Regions from separate parts of the Bacillus sp. SORGH_AS_0510 genome, predicted to be linked through region 2. Evidence: a T-box and tRNA genes for the amino acid it is inferred to sense, from the RefSeq annotation. Region 2 holds a T-box; the other holds one or more tRNA genes.
The links. The T-box of region 2 lies ahead of argS (arginine--tRNA ligase). A T-box ahead of a tRNA ligase gene usually reads a tRNA of that ligase, here a tRNA-Arg.
Positions count from the first base shown of each region.

Region 1: it encodes a tRNA-Arg, which carries the amino acid that the T-box ahead of argS (arginine--tRNA ligase) is inferred to sense. The anticodon was not compared.

Region 1 is NZ_JAUTAU010000001.1:140,062-149,851, reverse strand. Features, by position in the region: gene dusB (tRNA dihydrouridine synthase DusB) at 1-493, shown strand, start outside; gene lysS (lysine--tRNA ligase) at 687-2,186, shown strand; rRNA gene QE429_RS00875 (16S ribosomal RNA) at 2,528-4,065, shown strand; rRNA gene QE429_RS00870 (23S ribosomal RNA) at 4,417-7,352, shown strand; rRNA gene rrf (5S ribosomal RNA) at 7,434-7,550, shown strand; tRNA gene QE429_RS00860 (tRNA-Val) at 7,563-7,638, shown strand; tRNA gene QE429_RS00855 (tRNA-Thr) at 7,810-7,885, shown strand; tRNA gene QE429_RS00850 (tRNA-Lys) at 8,057-8,132, shown strand; tRNA gene QE429_RS00845 (tRNA-Leu) at 8,148-8,232, shown strand; tRNA gene QE429_RS00840 (tRNA-Gly) at 8,247-8,321, shown strand; tRNA gene QE429_RS00835 (tRNA-Leu) at 8,327-8,415, shown strand; tRNA gene QE429_RS00830 (tRNA-Arg) at 8,429-8,505, shown strand; tRNA gene QE429_RS00825 (tRNA-Pro) at 8,513-8,589, shown strand; tRNA gene QE429_RS00820 (tRNA-Ala) at 8,602-8,677, shown strand; rRNA gene QE429_RS00815 (16S ribosomal RNA) at 8,837-9,790, shown strand, end outside.
Region 2 is NZ_JAUTAU010000001.1:25,687-35,476, reverse strand. Features, by position in the region: gene QE429_RS00205 (HD domain-containing phosphohydrolase) at 1-1,189, shown strand, start outside; gene QE429_RS00200 (TetR/AcrR family transcriptional regulator) at 1,341-1,913, shown strand; gene QE429_RS00195 (hypothetical protein) at 2,218-2,481, opposite strand; gene QE429_RS00190 (alpha/beta-type small acid-soluble spore protein) at 2,592-2,849, opposite strand; T-box leader at 2,953-3,169, shown strand; gene argS (arginine--tRNA ligase) at 3,223-4,914, shown strand; gene QE429_RS00180 (DinB family protein) at 4,984-5,451, shown strand; gene QE429_RS00175 (methylated-DNA--[protein]-cysteine S-methyltransferase) at 5,536-6,030, shown strand; gene QE429_RS00170 (APC family permease) at 6,241-8,067, shown strand; gene QE429_RS00165 (hypothetical protein) at 8,113-8,406, shown strand; gene uptA (undecaprenyl phosphate transporter UptA) at 8,433-9,026, opposite strand; partial or broken gene QE429_RS00155 (FtsW/RodA/SpoVE family cell cycle protein) at 9,106-9,790, opposite strand, start outside.

The sequences.
Region 1 (9,790 bases), 110 kb from region 2:
TCACGGTCGTACGCGTGTTCAAATGTATGAAGGAAAAGCAAACTGGGATATCATTCGTGAAGTTAAACAATCTGTTAACATTCCGGTAATCGGTAATGGGGATGTGCAAACACCACAGGATGCGAAAAGAATGCTAGATGAAACTGGTGTTGATGGCGTCATGATTGGCAGAGCAGCTCTAGGAAATCCATGGATGATTTACCGTACGGTTCAATATTTAGAAACAGGTAAATTAATGCCAGAGCCTTCTGTGCGTGAAAAAATTGATGTATGCATCCTGCACCTAGATCGTCTTATTGCACTTAAGAGTGAGTATATCGCTGTACGGGAAATGCGTAAGCATGCCGCTTGGTATTTAAAAGGTGTTCGCGGAAATGGAACAGTCCGCAATGCTATCAATGAGTGCAATACAAGAGAAGACCTAGTCATCCTTCTTAACGGTTTGGTTGCTGAAGTGGAAGAAAAGGAACAAAGTCAATTAATCGTAGGTTAATTTGACAATGAATCTCTCTTTTTCTATACTATTTTTGTTTAGAATGAAGCTGCCAGTAGAATAACTGGCAGTTTTTATTCTATTTACGTACTTTTTTGATGTCTGAATTCTTAAGTTTGTGTAAAATAATATAGTATGTAAAAAAAGTGATAATGCGCGGATTTGTTTAGCGTTTTACATAATAAAAAAATAAATGGAGTTGATAGCTTTGAGTCAGGAAGAATTAAATGACCAACTGAGGGTCAGACGCGAAAAAATGAGCAGTATGCGTGAACAAGGACTTGATCCTTTCGGTAAGCGTTTTGACCGTTCTCACAGCGCAATGGAATTGATTAATCAATATAGTGAAACAGAGAAGGAAGAGCTTGAAGCCCAGAATGTTTCTGTTTCTTTGGCAGGCCGTATTATGACGAAGCGTGGTAAAGGGAAGGCCGGATTTGCCCATATTCAAGATTTAACTGGTCAGATTCAAGTGTATGTTCGTCAGGATGCAATTGGTGAAGAGTCGTATAAGATATTCGATTCTGCAGATTTAGGCGATATCATCGGCGTAACGGGTACTCTATTTAAAACCAAAGTCGGTGAGCTTTCTGTAAAGGTTGAGAATTTTGAATTCTTAACAAAAGCACTTCGTCCACTTCCAGACAAATTCCACGGTTTGAAAGATGTAGAGCAGCGCTACCGTCAGCGTTACTTGGATCTCATCATGAGCCAAGAGAGCAAGGCGACATTTATTGCTAGAAGCCGTATTATTCAATCGATGCGTCGTTATTTAGATAGCCACGGCTATTTAGAGGTGGAAACACCAATGATGCACTCTATCGCTGGAGGAGCATCCGCTAGACCGTTCATTACACACCATAATGCTTTAGATATGCCACTATTTATGAGGATTGCAATTGAGCTTCACTTAAAGCGCCTTATCGTTGGTGGTCTTGAAAAGGTGTATGAAATCGGCCGCGTATTCAGAAATGAGGGAGTGTCAACACGCCACAACCCTGAATTCACAATGATTGAATTGTATGAAGCGTATGCAGATTACAGAGATATCATGAGCTTAACAGAAAACCTAATTGCACATATTGCAGAAGAGGTTGTAGGAACTACGACTATTCAATATGGAGACTATGAAGTAGATCTTAAACCAGAGTGGAAAAGACTTCACATGGTAGATGCAATTAAAGAATATACAGGTGTAGACTTCTGGAAAGAAATGAGTGTTGAAGAGGCACGTCAACTTGCAAAAGAATACGGCGTAGAGATTAACGATAACATGCTTTATGGTCATATTGTTAATGAGTTCTTCGAGCAAAAGGTTGAGGAGAAACTGATTCAACCTACATTTATTTACGGTCATCCTGTAGAAATTTCGCCATTAGCGAAAAAGAATGAGGAAGATCCTCGCTTCACAGATCGTTTTGAATTGTTTATTGTAGCTCGTGAGCATGCGAATGCCTTCACAGAACTAAATGATCCAATTGATCAAAGAGAACGCTTTGAAGCACAATTAAAAGAACGTGAACAAGGAAACGACGAAGCCCATATGATGGATGACGACTTCGTCGAAGCATTAGAATATGGAATGCCGCCAACAGGTGGACTAGGAATCGGTATTGACCGCCTAGTAATGTTGTTAACCAACTCACCATCTATTCGCGACGTCCTACTATTCCCATTAATGCGTCATCGTTAATTTTTTGAAAAAGTGTCGGGTAAAACCGGCACTTTTCTTTTGTATCATTAGTATGAATATTTTTACTTTAGATAAATAAGAATAAAAGCGAAAAAGGCTATTGCGCCCTAGTGATAATGGTGGTATATTAATATCTGTTGCTGCGAGACAGTAACACAGCAAGAAAAAAGAAATTAAAAAAGTTATTGACTTTCGGTTGATAACTTGGTAAGATAATAAAGTCGCTTTTGGGCGACGGTGAGATTGTTCTTTGAAAACTAAACAAACAAAAACGTCAACAAACAATAACATTTAACTTCTTAAATGAAGTTAGCCAACGTAACAAAATGAGCTAATCAACTTTCTTGGAGAGTTTGATCCTGGCTCAGGACGAACGCTGGCGGCGTGCCTAATACATGCAAGTCGAGCGAACCACTTCGGTGGTTAGCGGCGGACGGGTGAGTAACACGTGGGCAACCTGCCTGTAAGACTGGGATAACACCGGGAAACCGGTGCTAATACCGGATAATCCTTTTCCTCACATGAGGGAAAGCTGAAAGTCGGTTTCGGCTGACACTTACAGATGGGCCCGCGGCGCATTAGCTAGTTGGTGAGGTAACGGCTCACCAAGGCGACGATGCGTAGCCGACCTGAGAGGGTGATCGGCCACACTGGGACTGAGACACGGCCCAGACTCCTACGGGAGGCAGCAGTAGGGAATCTTCCACAATGGACGAAAGTCTGATGGAGCAACGCCGCGTGAGCGATGAAGGCCTTCGGGTCGTAAAGCTCTGTTGTTAGGGAAGAACAAGTACCGGAGTAACTGCCGGTACCTTGACGGTACCTAACCAGAAAGCCACGGCTAACTACGTGCCAGCAGCCGCGGTAATACGTAGGTGGCAAGCGTTGTCCGGAATTATTGGGCGTAAAGCGCGCGCAGGCGGTCCTTTAAGTCTGATGTGAAAGCCCACGGCTCAACCGTGGAGGGTCATTGGAAACTGGGGGACTTGAGTGCAGAAGAGGAAAGCGGAATTCCACGTGTAGCGGTGAAATGCGTAGAGATGTGGAGGAACACCAGTGGCGAAGGCGGCTTTCTGGTCTGTAACTGACGCTGAGGCGCGAAAGCGTGGGGAGCAAACAGGATTAGATACCCTGGTAGTCCACGCCGTAAACGATGAGTGCTAAGTGTTAGGGGGTTTCCGCCCCTTAGTGCTGCAGCTAACGCATTAAGCACTCCGCCTGGGGAGTACGGCCGCAAGGCTGAAACTCAAAGGAATTGACGGGGGCCCGCACAAGCGGTGGAGCATGTGGTTTAATTCGAAGCAACGCGAAGAACCTTACCAGGTCTTGACATCCTCTGACACTCCTAGAGATAGGACTTTCCCCTTCGGGGGACAGAGTGACAGGTGGTGCATGGTTGTCGTCAGCTCGTGTCGTGAGATGTTGGGTTAAGTCCCGCAACGAGCGCAACCCTTGATCTTAGTTGCCAGCATTCAGTTGGGCACTCTAAGGTGACTGCCGGTGACAAACCGGAGGAAGGTGGGGATGACGTCAAATCATCATGCCCCTTATGACCTGGGCTACACACGTGCTACAATGGATGGTACAAAGGGCTGCAAGACCGCGAGGTTTAGCCAATCCCATAAAACCATTCTCAGTTCGGATTGTAGGCTGCAACTCGCCTACATGAAGCCGGAATCGCTAGTAATCGCGGATCATCATGCCGCGGTGAATACGTTCCCGGGCCTTGTACACACCGCCCGTCACACCACGAGAGTTTGTAACACCCGAAGTCGGTGGGGTAACCGTAAGGAGCCAGCCGCCTAAGGTGGGACAGATGATTGGGGTGAAGTCGTAACAAGGTAGCCGTATCGGAAGGTGCGGCTGGATCACCTCCTTTCTAAGGATATAAGCTGGACCTATGAGCCAGACAAAACATGTTTGTTTGATTGTTTTCTGTTTGTTTAGTTTTGAGAGTGCAATTTCTCTCTGACTAGTTGGTCTTTTACAACTAGATTTAAACGTTCTAATATTTGCTTTGCTCCTGCGCCATAGCGTATTCGAAGAGGTAACTCTTCAGCTCGTCGCAAGGCAGCATGATGCAAAAGCTCTGATGCTCAATCATGATGTGATTGAAGTCAGTAGCCTCGTTCTTTGAAAACTAGATAATCGTAAAGAAGAAAGTCAAGAAACATCGAGTAATCGCCATTTTAGTTTTCTCTCTATTATATATAGAGTAATAAACCTTTTAGGTTAAGTTAGAAAGGGCGCACGGTGAATGCCTTGGCACTAGGAGCCGATGAAGGACGGGACTAACACCGATATGCTTTGGGGAGCTGTAAGTAAGCTTTGATCCAGAGATTTCCGAATGGGGAAACCCACTGTTCGTAATGGAACAGTATCTTTACCTGAATACATAGGGTATTGAAGGCATACCCGGGGAACTGAAACATCTAAGTACCCGGAGGAAGAGAAAGCAAACGCGATTCCCTGAGTAGCGGCGAGCGAAACGGGACATAGCCCAAACCAAGAGGCTTGCCTCTTGGGGTTGTAGGACACTCTACATGGAGTTACAAAGGAACGGGGTAGATGAAGCGGCCTGGAAAGGCCCGTCAGAGAAGGTAAAAACCCTGTAGTCGAAACTTCGTTCCCTCCTGAGTGGATCCTGAGTACGGCCGGACACGTGAAATCCGGTCGGAAGCAGGGAGGACCATCTCCCAAGGCTAAATACTCCCTAGTGACCGATAGTGAACCAGTACCGTGAGGGAAAGGTGAAAAGCACCCCGGAAGGGGAGTGAAATAGTTCCTGAAACCGTGTGCCTACAAGTAGTTAGAGCCCGTTAATGGGTGATAGCGTGCCTTTTGTAGAATGAACCGGCGAGTTACGATCCCATGCAAGGTTAAGTTGAAGAGACGGAGCCGCAGCGAAAGCGAGTCTGAATAGGGCGAATGAGTATGTGGTCGTAGACCCGAAACCAGGTGATCTACCCATGTCCAGGGTGAAGTCCAGGTAACACTGGATGGAGGCCCGAACCCACGCACGTTGAAAAGTGCGGGGATGAGGTGTGGGTAGCGGAGAAATTCCAATCGAACTTGGAGATAGCTGGTTCTCTCCGAAATAGCTTTAGGGCTAGCCTCACGTTGTTAGAGTCTTGGAGGTAGAGCACTGTTTGGACTAGGGGCCCTCATCGGGTTACCGAATTCAGACAAACTCCGAATGCCAAAGACTTATCCGTGGGAGTCAGACTGCGAGTGATAAGATCCGTAGTCAAAAGGGAAACAGCCCAGACCACCAGCTAAGGTCCCAAAGTTTACGTTAAGTGGAAAAGGATGTGGAGTTGCTTAGACAACCAGGATGTTGGCTTAGAAGCAGCCACCATTTAAAGAGTGCGTAATAGCTCACTGGTCGAGTGACTCTGCGCCGAAAATGTACCGGGGCTAAACGTAACACCGAAGCTGTGGATTGACATCGTAGATGTCAGTGGTAGGAGAGCGTTCTAAGGGCGTTGAAGCTAGACCGTAAGGACTGGTGGAGCGCTTAGAAGTGAGAATGCCGGTATGAGTAGCGAAAGATGAGTGAGAATCTCATCCACCGTATGCCTAAGGTTTCCTGAGGAAGGCTCGTCCGCTCAGGGTTAGTCGGGACCTAAGCCGAGGCCGAAAGGCGTAGGCGATGGACAACAGGTTGATATTCCTGTACCACCTCTTTATCGTTTGAGTGATGGGGGGACGCAGGAGGATAGGGTAAGCGCGCTGTTGGATATGCGCGTCTAAGCAGTTAGGCTGGAAAGTAGGAAAATCCGCTTTCCGTAAAGGCTGAGCTGTGATAGCGAGGGAAATTTAGTACCGAAGTTCCTGATTCCACACTGCCAAGAAAAGCCTCTAGCGAGATAAAAGGTGCCCGTACCGCAAACCGACACAGGTAGGCGAGGAGAGAATCCTAAGGTGAGCGAGAGAACTCTCGTTAAGGAACTCGGCAAAATGACCCCGTAACTTCGGGAGAAGGGGTGCTTTTTGAGGTGAATAGCCTCGAAGAGCCGCAGTGAATAGGCCCAGGCGACTGTTTAGCAAAAACACAGGTCTCTGCGAAGCCGCAAGGCGAAGTATAGGGGCTGACGCCTGCCCGGTGCTGGAAGGTTAAGAGGAGGGGTTAGCGCAAGCGAAGCTCTGAATCGAAGCCCCAGTAAACGGCGGCCGTAACTATAACGGTCCTAAGGTAGCGAAATTCCTTGTCGGGTAAGTTCCGACCCGCACGAAAGGCGTAACGATCTGGGCACTGTCTCAACGAGAGACTCGGTGAAATTATAGTACCTGTGAAGATGCAGGTTACCCGCGACAGGACGGAAAGACCCCGTGGAGCTTTACTGTAGCCTGATATTGAATTTTGGTACAGCTTGTACAGGATAGGTAGGAGCCGTAGAAGCCGGAGCGCTAGCTTCGGTGGAGGCGTCGGTGGGATACTACCCTGGCTGTATTGAAATTCTAACCCGCACCCCTTATCGGGGTGGGAGACAGTGTCAGGTGGGCAGTTTGACTGGGGCGGTCGCCTCCTAAAGAGTAACGGAGGCGCCCAAAGGTTCCCTCAGAATGGTTGGAAATCATTCGTAGAGTGTAAAGGCACAAGGGAGCTTGACTGCGAGACCTACAAGTCGAGCAGGGACGAAAGTCGGGCTTAGTGATCCGGTGGTTCCGCATGGAAGGGCCATCGCTCAACGGATAAAAGCTACCCCGGGGATAACAGGCTTATCTCCCCCAAGAGTCCACATCGACGGGGAGGTTTGGCACCTCGATGTCGGCTCATCGCATCCTGGGGCTGTAGTCGGTCCCAAGGGTTGGGCTGTTCGCCCATTAAAGCGGTACGCGAGCTGGGTTCAGAACGTCGTGAGACAGTTCGGTCCCTATCCGTCGTGGGCGCAGGAAATTTGAGAGGAGCTGTCCTTAGTACGAGAGGACCGGGATGGACGCACCGCTGGTGTACCAGTTGTCTTGCCAAAGGCATCGCTGGGTAGCTATGTGCGGACGGGATAAGTGCTGAAAGCATCTAAGCATGAAGCCCCCCTCAAGATGAGATTTCCCATAGCGTCAAGCTAGTAAGAACCCTGAAAGATGATCAGGTTGATAGGTCAGAGGTGGAAGCGTGGTAACATGTGGAGCTGACTGATACTAATCGTTCGAGGACTTAACCAAGTTTTAAAGCGAACTCAAATGTTTATTGAACTTTCTTCTACATTATCTAGTTTTGAGAGAACGAACTCTCAAATAAAATAGTCTGGTAACTATGGCGAGAAGGTCACACCCGTTCCCATACCGAACACGGAAGTTAAGCTTCTCAGCGCCGATGGTAGTTGGGACGAAAGTCCCTGTGAGAGTAGGACGTTGCCAGGCTATCTATTATATGGAGGATTAGCTCAGCTGGGAGAGCATCTGCCTTACAAGCAGAGGGTCGGCGGTTCGATCCCGTCATCCTCCACCATATATTTTCCAAATTATTTGCCGGTGTAGCTCAATTGGTAGAGCACGACCGAATAAGCTTCCTGAAATATCATCAGCATACTGACCGAGCTGCTTCTTGATTAAGCTTTCTGAGGACAGGATGACGATAACAAGGAAAACGTGTACAATTTAATATTTTTTCCAAACTATTGCCGGTGTAGCTCAATTGGTAGAGCAACTGACTTGTAATCAGTAGGTTGGGGGTTCAAGTCCTCTCGCCGGCACCATTTTTTCTAAGAATTTATCTTTGTACGAGCCATTAGCTCAGTTGGTAGAGCCCGTTCGAATAAGCTTCAATGATTTAGCATCAGGGCACACGCCGAGCTGCTACTTGAATAAGCTTACTGAGGCGGGGGCATCCGTCGCAAATCAAAGATTAGTGAATCATCTTAATTCGAGAGCCATTAGCTCAGTTGGTAGAGCATCTGACTTTTAATCAGAGGGTCGAAGGTTCGAGTCCTTCATGGCTCACCATTTTTAAAGAATTTAGCGGGTGTGGCGGAATTGGCAGACGCACCAGACTTAGGATCTGGCGCCGCAAGGCGTGGGGGTTCGACTCCCTTCACCCGCACCATTTAAACTTAATATGCGGAAGTAGTTCAGTGGTAGAACACCACCTTGCCAAGGTGGGGGTCGCGGGTTCGAATCCCGTCTTCCGCTCCATATGTGCCGGGGTGGCGGAACTGGCAGACGCACAGGACTTAAAATCCTGCGGTAGGTGACTACCGTACCGGTTCGATTCCGGTCCTCGGCACCACTTTTAAATATATGCGCCCGTAGCTCAATTGGATAGAGCGTCTGACTACGGATCAGAAGGTTATGGGTTCGACTCCTTTCGGGCGCGCCATATTTTACGGGAAGTAGCTCAGCTTGGTAGAGCACTTGGTTTGGGACCAAGGGGTCGCAGGTTCGAATCCTGTCTTCCCGACCATTCATATTTTACGGGGCCTTAGCTCAGCTGGGAGAGCGCCTGCTTTGCACGCAGGAGGTCAGCGGTTCGATCCCGCTAGGCTCCACCAAAAAACATGTTGACAATAATTTTATTATTTGTTAACATATAAAAGTCGCACATACGACAAATTGTTCTTTGAAAACTAAACAAACAAAAACGTCAACAAACAATAACATTTAACTTCTTAAATGAAGTTAGCCAACGTAACAAAATGAGCTAATCAACTTTCTTGGAGAGTTTGATCCTGGCTCAGGACGAACGCTGGCGGCGTGCCTAATACATGCAAGTCGAGCGAACCACTTCGGTGGTTAGCGGCGGACGGGTGAGTAACACGTGGGCAACCTGCCTGTAAGACTGGGATAACACCGGGAAACCGGTGCTAATACCGGATAATCCTTTTCCTCACATGAGGGAAAGCTGAAAGTCGGTTTCGGCTGACACTTACAGATGGGCCCGCGGCGCATTAGCTAGTTGGTGAGGTAACGGCTCACCAAGGCGACGATGCGTAGCCGACCTGAGAGGGTGATCGGCCACACTGGGACTGAGACACGGCCCAGACTCCTACGGGAGGCAGCAGTAGGGAATCTTCCACAATGGACGAAAGTCTGATGGAGCAACGCCGCGTGAGCGATGAAGGCCTTCGGGTCGTAAAGCTCTGTTGTTAGGGAAGAACAAGTACCGGAGTAACTGCCGGTACCTTGACGGTACCTAACCAGAAAGCCACGGCTAACTACGTGCCAGCAGCCGCGGTAATACGTAGGTGGCAAGCGTTGTCCGGAATTATTGGGCGTAAAGCGCGCGCAGGCGGTCCTTTAAGTCTGATGTGAAAGCCCACGGCTCAACCGTGGAGGGTCATTGGAAACTGGGGGACTTGAGTGCAGAAGAGGAAAGCGGAATTCCACGTGTAGCGGTGAAATGCGTAGAGATGTGGAGGAACACCAGTGGCGAAGGCGGCTTTCTGGTCTGTAACTGACGCTGAGGCGCGAAAGCGTGGGGAGCAAACAGGATTAGATACCCTGGTAGTCCACGCCGTAAACGATGAGTGCTAAGTGTTAGGGGGTTTCCGCCCCTTAGTGCTGCAGCTAACGCATTAAGCACTCCGCCTGGGGAGTACGGCCGCAAGGCTGAAACTCAAAGGAATTGACGGGGGCCCGCACAAGCGGTGGAGCATGTGGTTTAA
Region 2 (9,790 bases):
TATGGGGCCTCACTTATTGGGTTTATCATTTCCGGCTATCCTTCTAACAACCGTAGCTATTAAACTGCAGATATTAACCATTCCTTACTATTATATTTTGCTAGCCATGGCCGGGGCAACGCTTGTGGCAGGAATGCATGGAATTATTGAGTTCTTCCTTGCCATCAAGGCTGTTCAGCCTTTATTAAAAAAGGTGGAACACATGGCAATCAAACAATTCGGAGAAAAATATACGCTAAAAGGGAAAATGGTTCTCTCAATTAAGCGAAAGTTTCAAATCAGCTTTCTCTACATTTCCGTATTTCCGATTCTGTTATTCGGGTTAGCGACCCAAGTAAAACTGGATATCGGCGAAAATTCGGGCCAAGGTTTTTGGAGCTGGGCCGCCGTGATTATTGTCCTAGGTCTCATCTTTGCCTACTATGGAGCCAAGCTGTTATTTCTAGATGTCCATCAGCCGATCGACCAGCTTAGAGAGTCCATGCGTGAGGTTCAGGAAGGCTCATTGGTAAAAACCGATGTGTTGTACTCTGATGAGTTTGCAGGGCTCGTTAATGGATTTAATCATATGATAGAGGCGATTCAGGCTCGCGATGAAAAAAACAAGGCGATGTTTGCCAGCTTTTTAGAAGGTATGACTACCGCACTAGATGCCAGGGACCCGTATACCTCTGGACATTCTACCCGTGTCGCTGCCTATTCCCTTGAAATTGGAGCAAAAGCAGGTTTGAGTGAGGAAGAACTTGAGCTGTTACGGACCTCGGCACTGTTGCATGATATCGGCAAAATTGGTGTACCTGATAGAATCCTGTTAAAGGATGGTCGTTTAACGGATGAGGAGTTTGCTGCAATTAAAAAGCATCCTGATATAGGTAGAAATATCATTAAGCAGGTTCAGGGATTTTCAGAGTTGCCACCAGTAATGGAAGGAGTTCTGTCTCATCATGAACGATATGATGGTAAGGGATACCCTGAGGGATTAAGCGGTGAAAATATACCGTTGTTCGGAAGAATTATTGCGGTTGCCGATGCCTTTGATGCGATGACTTCTAATCGTCCATACCGAAGCGGCATGCCGGTCGACAAAGCACTAGCGATTATTCATGAGGGTAAAGGTACCCAATGGGACCCTAAGTTTGCGGAAATCTTTGTGGAACATAAAAAAGGAACGGTCCGGAACTTTGCATAAAAGACAGAAACACATGACCAGCAGGACGGTCATGTGTTTTGTCCATTTTTCAAACAAATTTCCAGAGGTTTGAAACCGCTATAAAGCTGTGCTATAGTGAAATTATCTATATGACCGTAGAACTAAAATAGTCAAAAGGAGGGAGGTCAGAATGGCACCCGATAGAAGAAAGATGATTGTAGAGGCTGCAACTAAGTCTTTTTCGCTGTTTGGTTATAAAGCGACCACCATGGACCAGGTTGCGAAGCTTGCTAATGTTGGAAAGGGAACCATCTACACCTTTTTTAAAAATAAAGAGGAACTATTTGAAGAAATCATTTCCACGTTAGTAAAAGAAATGATAGCAGAAGCAGAGGCAGTGATTCAACCAGATCTGCCATTTACTGAAAAAGTCCACCGCGCACTCTATCGCTTACTAGAATTCCGCTCACAGCACCAGCTTATGATCAAGTTGGTCCAAGAGGAAGCGGAAATGGGAACCATAGCCGTCTCTGAAATGCTGCAACACGTGGAAAATGAGATTATTACCTATTTAAAGAGAAAAATTGAAGCAGCGATTGCGAAGGGATCCATTCCTTCAACTAACGTAGAGTTAACGAGCTTTCTGTTGTTGAAAATGTACATTGCCCTTGTTTCCGATTGGGAGCGGCATCATGAACCATTGAGTTCAGAACAAATTGCGGAAATCATAAAAGTTTTCTTTTTAAAAGGATTGAGCATATAAACAAAAAGACTTGTGCGACAAATGGCACAAGTCTTTATTATTAATTAATTTAGCTCTGTTAAAATGCACTGTTGATTTCCGCTCCAGGCACGAGCGGTTCGTGGGTGTTTCGGCGAGCTTCCTCGGCGCAAGCGCCTGCGGGGTCTCCCCTGAACCATACTCCCACAGGACATTGAATAAGCTTCATCGATTCAACACCGCACGAAGGAAATGCGGTAGCATTTTCGAGGATCTTCGTGCCTTCCGCTCCAATCAACAGGGTGTATCAATCAACACTGTTCTTTAACACAGCCATTAATAAAGGTTATCGCTTCTTGGAGTATCCTGTTGTGCTTGGGGCCACTTTGCTGTTAGCTGTATATTCTTCCATTAAACTTAGAAAGGTTCCGAACAGGTAATTGACTACAGAGCCTAACAGTATTCCAAAACCGAGGGCGGTCAAGAAATAACTATTATTGGAACCGCTTGCAAATTGTCCTGACAAAATAAGAATAATGCCTAACATACTGCCGAAAATAGCGGTTCTTTTAAAAGTAAAAATGCTTTTTAAATGGATATCACGCATCATCATCAACTCCTTGTTAAGAATATTCTATCAATTGTCACAAAATTGTCAAACTTTTTTTCAAAAATAAGGAGGTCAGACCAAAAAATGGGGTCTGACCCCCTTTGACACAATTACTGTTTTTTGGTTAGGTTTTCCTGTGCCATTTTGACAAGCTCGCGAACCATGCTTCCGCCAAGCCTTCCGCCTACTTTTCCTGCCTGTTCTGAAGTAAGTTTCCCGTTGTAGCCTCGTTGTAATGGCACTCCTACCTCTTCGGCAGCTTCAAACTTCGCCTCATCCGGGTTTTGTGATTGAACCACCTTTGCCTTAAGGGCATCTAACCCGCTCCTTGCCTCAGGAACGAGGATTTTATTTCTTCTTCTCGCCAAGTGAATCCCTCCTTTAGACTTAGAATTTCCTTATTAGAAAAAATAATCAATATTCAGTGGATAAATCCTTTTCCTTCCAGTATAATAACTGATAATAAAGTCGGAAAAATCAATGAAAAAGAGAGTAGTATACCTAGGATGTCGCAGCGAGTCGGGGGTGGTGGGAGCCTGATACGGAATAGATAACGAAGCGCACTTTTGAGATGTGGACCTGAACAGAGTAGGGTGCACCGGAGACTCCTCCGTTACAAAAGGAAAAGCCGGTTCGATAAGAACAATTAGAGTGGTACCGCGGGATTTAAAAAACTCTCGTCTCTTTTTTAAGAGACGAGAGTTTTTCTATTTTCTAAAGATAATTAGGGAGGTCTTCAGAATGAATTTTAAAAAAGAGCTTGCAGCGATTCTTTATGAACTGCTTGAGAAGGAAATGCCCGAAAATGAATTGGAACTCATGATCGAAAAGCCTAAAAATGCATCACATGGAGATTTAGCTTTTCCATGCTTCACACTAGCTAAGCGAAAACGTAAATCGCCAAACCTCATTGCACTAGAATTAAGTGAGAAAATCCACTCAGCCACATTTGAGAAAGTAGAAGTGGTAGGAGCCTACCTCAATCTCTTTTTAAATAAAAAACTCGTTTCGAAAAAAGTAATCAGTGAAGTCCTTGCGCAACGAGAACAATTCGGCTCACAGGATTTTGGCGGCGGCAATGTCACGATTGATATGTCCTCACCAAATATCGCCAAACCGTTTTCTATGGGGCACTTACGCTCCACTGTCATTGGGAATGCGTTAGCCCACATTGTTGAAAAATGTGGCTATCAGCCGATTAAAATTAACCACCTTGGCGACTGGGGCACACAGTTTGGGAAATTAATTACGGCCTATAAGCTTTGGGGAGAGGCTGAAAAGGTTAAACAAAATCCGATTAAAGAATTGTTACAGTTGTATATTAAGTTTCATGAGGAAGCAGAGAACAATCCAGAACTGGAAGATCAGGGACGCAGCTGGTTCAAACGCCTGGAAGATGGGGATGAAGAAGCGTTCAAGCTTTGGCAATGGTTCCGGGACGAATCCCTGAAGGAATTTTCAAGAATATATGAGTTAATGAACGTCGAGTTTGACTCCTTTGCGGGAGAGGCTTTTTATAATGATAAAATGGCTCGGATTGTCGACATCCTAGAGGAGAAACAATTACTCATGGAATCCGACCAGGCACAGGTAGTGGAACTAACGGAGGAGCAGCTGCCGCCATGCCTCATTAAAAAATCAGATGGGGCCACACTTTATGCGACGCGGGATTTAGCGGCTGCGCTATACCGTAAGGAAAACTATGACTTTGTTCAATCCCTTTATGTAGTTGGCCATGAGCAAAGCCTTCATTTTAAACAATTAATCGCCGTGTTAGGGAAGATGGGTTATCCTTGGGCGGAAAAAATGGTTCATGTACCATTTGGCATGATGTTGAAAGACGGGAAGAAGATGTCGACCCGTAAAGGCAAAGTTGTTTTATTAGAGGAAGTATTAAATGAATCGATCGCGATGGCAAGACATAATATTGAGGAGAAAAATCCTAACCTCGAAAACAAAGAGGTAGTAGCCAAACAAGTGGGGGTAGGTGCGGTCATTTTCCACGATTTAAAAAATAACCGTATGAATGATATCGAGTTTTCATTAGAGGAAATGCTTCGTTTTGAAGGCGAAACCGGACCATACTTGCAATACACCTATGCTCGGGCATGTTCTATTTTAAGAAAAGGATACGGGTATTCTAAATTTGATTCTATTGAATATGATTATTCTTGGGAGAACGAATGGAAGGTGACAAGCCTGTTAATGGAGTTTGCACCGGCAATTAAACGAGCCTGTGAAAACTTTGATCCATCGCAGGTGGCGAAATATATTGTCGACCTTGCCCAGGCTTTCAATAAGTACTATGCCGAGGTAAAAATCTTAGAAGAAAGTGAAGCAAAACCATCTCGCTTGGCGCTTGTCTTGGCCGTAACCATCGTAATAAAAGAAGGACTCCGTTTATTAGGAATAGAAGCACCTGAGGAAATGTAGAGCTTTTTAGTAAGAAGATTTTCCATCCTGTTATAAAATAGAATTATGTAAAAAAGGGAGGGCATTAGAATGAGTGAATTACTATTTAAGAGCTATGAAGTAACAAGAGGGTATTATATAAAAACGGTGGAATCGCTAGAGGAGAGTTTAGTTGATGTGCAGCCAGAAGGCTTTAACAATACCCTTCACTGGCATGTTGGCCATGTGTTAACAGTGGCAGAGCAATTTATGTTTGGTTTCCCGAAGAAATCAACCCTTTTACCAGCTAACTACGTTGAGCTATTTGGAAATGGAACAAAACCGGCTGATTGGCAGGGAGAAGTTCCGTCCGTGCAGGTGTTGCTTGGCCAGTTAAAAGAACAACTAGTTAGAATCAAGGAGATTCCAGTAGAAAGCTTTAATGCCAAGCTAAAAACGCCATTCCTTGGTCAAGAAACATATGGCGAGCTGACCAGCTTTGCTATTTTCCATGAAACCCTTCACTTAGGCCAGATGCAAGCAATGAAACGTCTGATCAAAGCTGTAGAGGTAAAGTAAATAAGGAATAATTAGGGGGCTCGCCAATTGGCGAGCTTTCTTTATATAATAAGAGTAACGAAAAGAAGAGAGGCAGTGAGCACTATGGAGTTAGGTTATGCTGCGTATCAGTCTCCTATTGGAACCATACGAGTGATTGCAGATACGGTGGGAATTAAGCGAGTCGAACTATTTGAGGAGGATTGGGAAAATTTTTTGAACGACCATCCTGATCTCCAAGAAGACCAGATACTGTGTGGGGAAGCGATTCGTCAGTTGGACGAATACTTCAACGGAAAAAGGAAGGATTTTGACCTGCCACTATCCATTGAGGGAACGGAATTTCGAATGCAAGTATGGAAGGCTCTGCAATCTATTCCTTACGGTGAAGTGAAGAGCTATGCGGACATAGCAGAAATGATTGGTAATCCTAAAGCGGTTAGAGCAGTGGGACAAGCTAATCGCTCCAACCAGATACCCATCATTATCCCTTGTCATCGTGTAATTGGAAAAAGCGGAAGCCTGGGAGGGTATGCAGGTACGAATACCCCCATAAAAAAAATGCTTCTAGAGCTTGAGGGCTTCACCGTACCACAGTAAAACGCCAAATAAATGTAAAGCTAAGCATGAAGAGCGGAATCTTCATGCTTTTTATTATGGCAAAACGGATCAAAACGAGTGAAGGGCGTGAAATGCGGGTACTCTAAACTAGAAAAAGCATCATGTCATAAAGAAAACACTTCATCTTCTCAGATATCTTGTGATAAAATCAATCGGTAATTCTAACTTTGAATGTGGTGGGTGACTCACATGCTCTCTTCTTTTAAGAGATTGTTAATTGGCCGGCCGTTAAAATCAACGGCATTAGGTGAACAAAAATTAAATGTTTTTAAGGCTTTAGCGATTTTGTCCTCAGATGCCCTTTCCTCTGTGGCATATGGGACTGAACAGATATTAATTGTATTAGCTACCATAAGTGTGATTGCCTACTGGTACTCTCTTCCCATCGCAATTGGGGTATTGTTTCTTTTAGCAGCGCTCATATTATCGTATCGCCAAATTATTTATTCTTACCCGCAAGGCGGCGGAGCCTATCTGGTTTCAAAAGAAAATATTGGGGAGAAAGCGGGATTAATTGCCGGGGGTTCATTATTAGTTGATTACATACTAACTGTGGCGGTAAGTGTTTCCGCAGGTACAGACGCCATAACTTCCGCGATTCCTGCCCTGCATACCCATACGGTACTCATAGCTTGTATTTTAGTCATTTTCATTACGATCCTGAACTTACGGGGGTTAACAGAGTCTGCATCAATTTTAGCGTATCCTGTCTATTTATTCGTTATTGCTCTGTTTATATTAATCGGCGTGGGATTATATAAAATTATAACGGGTGATGTTTCAGCTACTGCTGAGCATGCGGCAATAGGAGCTCCAGTACAAGGGATAACTTTGTTCTTGCTGCTTCGTGCCTTTGCATCCGGATGCTCTGCCTTAACAGGGGTAGAAGCAATCTCCAATGCGATTCCAAACTTTAAAGATCCTGCACCAAAGAATGCTGCCAAAACGCTCATCCTGATGGGCTCACTTTTAGCGATTCTATTCTCTGGAATCACATTTTTAGCGTATTACTATGGAATTTCTCCAAAGCATGATGAAACGGTGGTTTCACAAATTGCGGCAGAAACGTTCGGACGTAATTATCTTTATTATTTTATCCAAGGAACGACAGCTCTGATTTTAGTGCTTGCAGCTAATACCGGCTACTCCGCGTTTCCTTTGTTAGCTTTTAGCATGGCAAAGGATAAGTACATGCCAAGAATGTTTACGATTCGGGGAGACCGTCTGGGCTATTCGAACGGGATTGTTTCCTTAGGAATTGCATCGATTATACTCATTGTTGCTTTCCAAGGAAAAACAGAGGCACTGATTCCGCTTTATGCGGTAGGGGTATTTATTCCGTTTACATTGTCGCAAACAGGGATGATTTTAAAATGGCTCAGGGAAAAACCAGCCGGCTGGATCGCCAAATTGACGGCAAATTTAATCGGAGCTTTGATTACACTAACCGTATTAATCATTTTCTTTGTCACTAAGTTCAGTCAAGTATGGTTTGTTATTATCTTTTTACCGTTAATTGTTATAGGATTCCTGAGAATTTATAAACATTATGAATCTGTAGGGGAACAATTAAGGCTTAAACCGGGAGAGTGTGAATTCGATATTTCAGGTAATGTCATTATTGTTCCGGTTGCAGGAATTACCAAGGTGGTTGCGAACTCAATCAACTACGCTAAGTCAATTACGGATCAAATCTTTGCAGTTTATGTTTCCTTTGATCGTGAAGATGAAAAACGGTTCGAGGAAAAATGGCAGCAATGGCAGCCGGACGTACGGTTGGTTACACTGCAATCACATTACCGCAGTGTGTTGCAGCCTTTATCGAAGTTTATTGATACCGTGGAGCATAAAGCGAGTGAAAACAATTACCGGGTGACGGTATTGATTCCACAGTTCATTACGAAGAAAAGCTGGCATAACATTTTGCATAATCAATCCAGCTTATTGATCCGGACCTACCTTATTTTTAAAAAGAGAGTAATTGTAGCAACCTTGCCATTCCATTTTAAAAAGTAAAAGAAGGTGAGAGGGACTTTGGATTTTTTGGTGGAGAACAAGTGGATGATCTTGGTTGTTCTTGAAGTGCTGGCGTGGTCGTCTACCTTTTTCTTGCTTTATGCAAGATATGGGTTGAAGTCAAGCTTTTGGTTTAAGGTAGCCACTGTGCTTTTTGCTTTAACAGGTGTGATTCCACAGGTTTTAATGGGGATTGTAAACTTTATTGCGACGAAAAAAGTTGATATTTTCACGTTGATTATTGTGTTACTGATTGTATATGGTTTTACGATTGGGAAAAAGCATGTGAAAAAGCTGGATGCGTGGGCACAAAAGAAATTTTCAAAACAACAGTCATAACGCAAACAAAGAAACCACCGATTCCGTTAATCGGTGGTTTTCTTTGTTTTTTTGACTAAGAAGTAAATGGCGCCTAGTACGACTGCTGCGATGATGATTGGCATGACATATGGTTGCGCGTATTCTTTGATATGTGACCAGTTGCTTCCGAGCACCTTTCCTAAGTAGAGGAAGAGGATTGTCCAAGGTAATACGGCTGCCACTGTGTAAAGGGTAAATTTAGTTGCAGACATTTTCGCGATACCCGCAGGAATCGAAATGGCATGTCTCACGACTGGAATGAAACGTGCAGAGAAAATGACGCCAGCCCCATATTTTTGAAACCAATGTTCAGCCACATCAATATGACTCTTCTTGATTAGTACGTATTTTCCGTATTTTTCTAAGAATGGGCGGCCGCCGTAATAACCTGCCCAATATAAAAATAATTGAGCAATCGTTCCCCCTATGGTACCGGCAATGACGGCGCCGAAAAAGTTGAGATGACCTTGTGAAATCATATATCCGCCGTATCCCAACACGATTTCACTCGGAATCACTTCAATCATTAATCCGAGGGCAATTCCAAGATAGCCTAACTGTGATAAAAACGCTAAAACACTATTAATAAAATCAGCCATAATTCACCTTCACTTATGTAAAAAGATTATTGTCTTCGTTTATTTTATCGTAGATTGTCTGAATAAGAAATAAATAAGACTAACTACTTAAAGACGTGCTTGATGAAAACAAGTAGGTTTTATGATGATAACGGATGCTGTAAACCAGCCCCATGGCAAACATATTACCCATAAGCGAGCTGCCCCCATAACTAATAAACGGTAGAGGAATACCGGTTATCGGCAGGACCTGAATGGTCATCCCGATATTTTGGAACACATGGAAGGTAATCACGCTTATAATTCCTGTACATACATACGTATTAAATGGGTCATTGGTTTCAAGGGAGGTACGAATTAAATGATAAATTAATAAAAAGAAAAGACCGATGACGATGCTTCCACCCACGAAGCCATATTCCTCTCCGATGACGCTGAAAATAAAGTCAGTATGTGCTTCAGGGAGATATATACCTCACGGTTGTTGAAACCTTTCCCCGTAACTAACCCTGAGCCGATGGCACTTAACGATTTTAATAAATGATAGCTTGCCCCTGACGAATGGCTGGTTGGATCCAGCCATGTATAGATTCGATTGAATTGATAGGTCTTCACATGGAGGTATTTTTCAAGTAATTCAGGTTTTTGTAAAACAAGGTAGAAAATCAAGGCGCCAATGGAGATTCCTGTACTATAAATAGGAAGGATAATCTTCCATGTATGCCGGAAACAAGGATAAACCCGGTTAAAATGGACAGAATTACGAGCCCTGTTCCCAGGTCAGG